Linked DNA regions of Tunturibacter gelidoferens. Each later gene encodes a partner of the first gene's protein in a complex. Links are inferred from orthologs where the notes say so. Each region holds a gene or a part of one and is shown on either strand. Other genes may lie near its edges.

What was found. Proteins that work in one complex are often made in the same cells at the same time.
Region 2: the proteins of groL (region 1) and metK are in contact, whole or in part, in a cryo-EM structure (PDB 8P4O), measured with the Escherichia coli proteins. The link is inferred for Tunturibacter gelidoferens from one-to-one orthologs.

The regions. Positions count from the first base shown.
Region 1 is NZ_CP132938.1:4,018,028-4,021,284, forward strand. The notes cover bases 126-3,125. They hold groL (chaperonin GroEL), read left to right. Parts: upstream 126-788; coding sequence 789-2,462; downstream 2,463-3,125. Other genes in these bases: RBB81_RS17525 (co-chaperone GroES), read left to right, coding at 389-688; RBB81_RS17535 (class I SAM-dependent methyltransferase), read left to right, coding at 2,853-3,125. Also shown: RBB81_RS17520 (hypothetical protein), read right to left, coding at 1-86; more of RBB81_RS17535, read left to right, coding at 3,126-3,257.
Region 2 is NZ_CP132938.1:1,801,455-1,804,349, forward strand. It holds metK (methionine adenosyltransferase), read right to left. Parts: upstream 2,087-2,895; coding sequence 914-2,086; downstream 1-913. Other genes in the region: RBB81_RS08145 (hypothetical protein), read left to right, coding at 1-232; RBB81_RS08150 (hypothetical protein), read right to left, coding at 241-720; RBB81_RS08160 (helix-turn-helix domain-containing protein), read right to left, coding at 2,439-2,855. UniProt on the Escherichia coli protein: Catalyzes the formation of S-adenosylmethionine (AdoMet) from methionine and ATP.

The sequences.
Region 1 (3,257 bases):
TCCTGGGCCTTGACGGGAAGGCTGGATGCGAAAGCAAAGAGGAGAACGAGAAACGATAGCGACCAGACGGTGCGGCGTGACGACATGGCCTCATTCTACGACTTTTGAGGTTTGGTTGTTGGATTTGGTGTGCTGCCGCAACCCCAAATGCTTGCGCGAGTTTCACTCACATTTCACGCAGCCGAGTTGACAACTGCAGGCGGGCTGACTATCGTTAGCAATCGGAAGGCTTGAGTGCTAACGGTCCGCAAGTTTGATGTGAGCCGGGTCTTTTGGCCTATTCCACTCTTTTATTTGCAGCTAGGGCCGGCGGTCGATGGCTGAGGCTGCGCTCAACAACGCGGACGGTTCCCCGTTCGCCTAAAATTGCACCAAGGAGATGTAAGCAATGGCGACAACATCATTTACACCGCTGCATGACCGGATTCTGGTTCGGCGGATAGAAGAGGGCGAAAGCATTCGTGGCGGGATCATCATCCCGGATTCAGCAAAAGAGAAGCCACAGCAGGGCGAAGTAATCTCCGTCGGCAAGGGCAAGTCGAACGACGAAGGCAAGGTATTCCCGCTGGATGTGAAGGCCGGCGACAGCATTCTGTTTGGCAAGTACTCGGGCACCGAGATCAAGATCGACGGCGAAGAGCTTTTGATCATGCGTGAGGAAGAAGTACTCGGAATCCTCAAGAAGTAGCACTTCGTGCCGTATACCGCGGCTTCGCCGCATAATCGGCGCTTCGGGCGCCTCACACAAACACTTTCACCAGCATTCCGCTGGCAACAGGAGTAAGACAATGGCAAAACAGATTCTGCATGGAGAAGATTCACGTCAGGCTATCCTGCGTGGCGTCAATATTTTGGCCGACGCAGTGAAGGTAACGCTTGGACCGAAAGGTCGCAATGTCGTTATCGAGAAGAAGTTTGGCTCGCCGACGATCACCAAGGACGGCGTGACCGTTGCCAAGGAGATTGAGCTTTCGAATTCGCTCGAGAACATGGGCGCGCAGATGGTTCGCGAAGTGGCTTCGAAGACCTCAGATGTCGCCGGCGACGGTACCACCACTGCTACCGTTCTGGCCCAGGCGATCTATCGCGAGGGTGTGAAGACGGTTGCTGCCGGTGCAAATCCAATGGCTCTGAAGCGCGGTATCGATAAGGCGGTTGAGGCCATCATCGGCAAGCGCGATGAGAACGGTGTTTCCGTAGGCGGTGCTTTGTCGACGTTCTCTAAGCCGGTTTCGGGCGATATGATTGCCCAGGTTGGAACGATCTCGGCCAACTCGGATTCGCAAATCGGCACAATCATCGCGGAAGCGATGAAGAAGGTTGGCAAGGACGGCGTTATTACGGTTGAAGAGTCTCGCACGATGGAGACGCAGCTGGATGTCGTTGAGGGCATGCAGTTCGATCGCGGTTATCTTTCGCCTTACTTCGTGACCGATGCGGAGCGGATGGAAGTTGCCCTTGAGAATCCTTACATCCTTATTTACGAGAAGAAGATCTCGTCGATGAAGGACCTGCTTCCCTTGCTCGAGCAGATTGCCCGTACCGCAAAGCCCCTAGTCATCATTGCTGAGGATGTGGACGGTGAGGCGCTCGCGACTCTCGTGGTGAACAAGCTGCGTGGGACGCTAAATGTCGCTGCCGTGAAGGCTCCTGGCTTCGGCGATCGTCGCAAGGCGATGCTGCAGGATATCGCGATTCTGACCGGCGGTAAGGCGATCACGGAAGACCTCGGCATCAAGCTTGAGGGTGTGAAGATCGAGGACCTTGGCACTGCGAAGCGCGTGACGATCGACAAGGACAACACCACCATCGTCGATGGCGGCGGTAAGGACGGCGATGTCGAAGGACGCGTGAAGGAGATTCGCGCACAGATCGACAAGACCACCTCCGACTACGACCGTGAGAAGCTGCAGGAGCGTTTGGCCAAGCTGGTTGGCGGCGTTGCAGTGATCAAGGTTGGCGCGGCGACAGAGACCGAGATGAAGGAAAAGAAGGCTCGTGTTGAGGATGCGATGCATGCGACGCGTGCGGCTGTTGAGGAAGGGATTGTCCCGGGCGGCGGTGTGGCGTTTGTTCGCTGCACCTCTGCGGTTGAGGCAGTGATCAAGAGCCTCGAAGGCGATGAGAAGATCGGCGCCACGATCATTCGTCGCGCGATTGAAGAGCCTTTGCGCATGATCGTCTCGAACGCTGGCGAAGAGGGTGCGGTTGTGATCGGCAAGATCCACGAATCGAAGGAGGCCAACTACGGCTACAACGCCGCGACAGGCGCCTACGAGGACCTGGTGAAGGCTGGCGTTATCGATCCTACGAAGGTGACGCGTACTGCTCTGCAGAATGCGGCTTCGATCGCTGGGTTGATGCTGACCACCGAGGCGATGATCGCTGATATCCCGGAGAAGAAGGAAGCTGCGGGCGGCGGACATCAGCATGGCGGCGGCGGTATGGACGGCATGTACTAAGAGGTTGTTTCAAGAAAAAAAGTGGAGCCCCGGTGAGAGCCGGGGCTTTGCTGTTTTTGCTGGAGTTTTGAGGGGTGTTTTGGGAAAAGCAGCGTTTTGATGGTGGTTTTTTGGTGGTGAAGCTGTGGTGTTTTGCGTGGTGGACGTGGTGTTTTGGATGGCTGTTTTATCGAGCTGAAAAATGCGCCACCATAACTTAACTTTTCTGTGGAAATTTGATTTTTTCTTGAGGTCGCCGGTGGATCGTCTCGCGGCGCGTTATCGGTTTCCTTGGGTTTCGGGTACAAACGAAGATTTGACCTTTGAGTGACCAGGGTATGACAAGGCCGAAGCTGACTGGGTGATAGGTTCCTCTTGGGTCTCTGGATCCTGGGGGAAATGTATCGCTTTATGTCGACGAAGACGCCAGTTAGAGCGCTGCTGCGAAGGAGATTGCCCCCTGACGTGTATGTGGGCCTTCGCAACGTGAAGAGGTCTCCGGTTCGCGCGTTTCAGTGGGCGATGGATCGGTGCGGTTTTGTCGTGGCGAGAAAGAGCGACTACTATTCACCGCTGCCTTCCCGGCGGAGATTGCAGACGACGCGGGGACGATGGGACAGGCCGAGTGCCCTGCTGGGTGTTGAGTACGATCTGGCGGGGATGAAGGGTACGCTGGCCGAGCTGCTTGCTCTGTATCAGGAGGAGTTTCTTGAGCTGACACCCTATGAGGAGGTGTTGCAGCGCGGATTTGGTCACGGCTATCCACGAGTGGATGCGATGGTTTTGTATGCGATGTTGCGTTGGAAGAGACCTAAG
Region 2 (2,895 bases), 2.2 Mb from region 1 along the record:
TGGCGCAATGCCGGAGCAGACCCAGGCGCGGCAATGGATTACAGAGGGGTCAAACGTACTCGACAGCTCAGTCGCCTCCACAGCCATCGCTCCCGGCTACAACTGCACGGCTCTCATCTATGAGTTCAGGCGAGACCTCGACCACGGCACGCTCTTTGTCGAGGACAGCGCGCCGGACGCTCGTACGCAGCTCAAAAACGCAGGTATCTGGTCAGCTCTCTCGCTCCGCTGAGACACGCATTACGTCAGCGAGCTTTCCAGTGGTGCCGCCTTGAAGAACAGCACCCCAATCACTGAAGCCACCAGAGTCTGAACAGGAGCCAGCCAGTATTTGGAGATTCGCATCAGCTCAAAAGAGTCCGCCGCGACGAAAGGTTCTATCGCGATGGTCAGTACGACCAGCAGCAGGTAGACAATCGAGAGCGCATAACACAGCCTCAAAAAAGATCGTCTCACCACATACTTCAGCCGTCGCGCGTCGAGCGCCGTGTAGCAGAGCGCACCGACGATAACGCCCACCGTCGGCATGACCGACCCCAGAAACCACTTCCACGCTGGCTCAGGATCTTCCCCGTAATGGCCCGACAAGGACTGGGCAATCAGTACCAGGCCAATCACTAATGCGGAGATCAGCCAGAGTTTTGAGAGAGACGACCTCACCTGCTCCAAAGAGGCGAGCTCGCTATCGGCTAACTCCTGCATGTTCTTTGCTGGCGCCATAGGTTGATCGATGCGAATGCTTCAAGGGAAGTGTCAAGCCCGACCAGAGTACCCCATCTCCGGCCAATACGACACCCGTCCCTTCGGCTTGCGTCTCAACCTTCGCAAAAACGGTCCTCGGCAAGTCGACATTTCCCCCCAAAAAAAGAGCAGGCCCGAAGACCCGCCCTTTCTTCAGCTAATTCAACACAGCTTACTTCGCAGTAGCCTGCTTCACCCCAGCCTGCTCCGCCAGCGCAGCAGCCTTGTCGGTCTTCTCCCACGTAAAGCCCTCGCCCTTGCGGCCAAAGTGACCATACGCGGCCGTCGCCTTGAAGATCGGCTTACGCAGATCGAGCCCTTCGATGATGCCCTTCGGCGTCAGCGAGAAGTTCTTCCGAACCAGGTCCTCAAGCTTCGACTCATCGACCTTGCCCGTGCCAAACGTATCCACCAGCACGCTCACCGGCTCTGCCACGCCAATCGCGTAGGCCAACTGCACCTCGCAACGATCCGCCAGCCCAGCCGCGACGATGTTCTTCGCCACGTACCGCGCCATGTACGCCGCCGAACGATCCACCTTCGTCGCATCCTTACCGCTGAAGGCTCCGCCGCCGTGCCGTCCCATGCCGCCATACGTGTCGACGATGATCTTCCGACCCGTCAAACCCGTGTCGCCCATCGGTCCGCCGACCACAAACCGGCCTGTCGGATTGATGTGGTACTTCGTATCCTGGTCCAGCAACGCCGCCGGAATCACAGCCTGAATCACGTGCTTCAAGATATCCGCGCGCAGCTCTTCGTTGCCGACATTCTCCGCATGCTGGGTCGAGATCACCACCGCATCCACCCGCTTCGGCTTGTTATCCGAGTCATACTCCACCGTCACCTGGCTCTTGCCGTCCGGCCGCAGGTACGACATCAACCCTGACTTGCGAACCTCGCTCAGCTTCTGCGCCAGCTTGTGAGCCAGCGAGATCGGCGTCGGCATCAGCTCCGGCGTCTCGTTCGTCGCATACCCGAACATCATGCCCTGGTCGCCCGCCCCGCCCGTATCCACACCCATCGCGATATCGCCCGACTGCTTGTTGATCGTCGAGATCACCGCGCAGGTGTTCGAATCGAACCCATACAGCGCATTGTCATACCCAATCGCGGCAACGGTCCCGCGCACTAGGCTTTGGAAATCGACATAAGCCTTCGTCGTGATCTCCCCGGCGATAACCACCAGACCCGTGCAGGTCAGCGTCTCGCACGCCACGCGGCTATAGGGATCCTGCGCCAGGCAGGCGTCCAGAATCGCATCGGAGATCTGATCTGCGATCTTATCCGGATGCCCCTCAGTGACAGACTCACTCGTAAACAAAAAACGGTCGCGTTTAGCCAAAACTCCTCCAAAGAGTACCTGCCCGGACACTTAGCCCGTAACAGCGTGCGTTCTGTCTATTCTACCCACCCTCGCCCAACCGGGCAAAGGGACGCATCCGTCGGCGAAGATGATCATTCAACGGCGATATCCTGCATCAACCGGCAAACTCCCTCTTTCGCTGATACGAAAATCGCCCTTCAACGTATCCACTGCTTTTCGTAAACCACGTAGCTGGCCACCGCAACCAGCGTTGTCCCCGCAAACATCATCAACACGAAACACAGCCCACCGAGCATCAGACAGGTGCGCTTGGCCAGCGAAACGTCACTGCACTCAGGCAAGAGAAATCAGGCAAGAGAAAAGAGTTCCGTCAGGGGATCAACCGTCCATGCAGCGCAAACTTCCACACCGCCCAGCCCAGAACCCCCAGCATCGTCACCATGGTTCCGACGCCCATCCATCGAATGTTCGTCTTCGATTCGACACCACTTCTGTTCCTTCGCACATTCTCCGCGAACTCAGTCCAATCGGTATCTTCGCTGCCCGCGCCACTCTCCCTCAGGGTCGCCTCGAACCGTTCGATCCACGGAGCTTCCTCCAACCCCACCGCTGCTAAATAGCTGCGAACAATACCTTTTCGGAACACTCCGCCCGGCAAAGCGTCGTACTCTCCGGCCTCAAGCGCCTCCAGGTGACGCAGCGACACCTTCGTCTCGTCGGAGATCCTCTCCATCGAGACCTTGCGTCTCTCCCGCTCCCGTCGTAGCTCGTCGCCGAATCGTTCCATTCGCTCCGTCTAACCCTTATCGGCGCAGGCCTCATTCCTG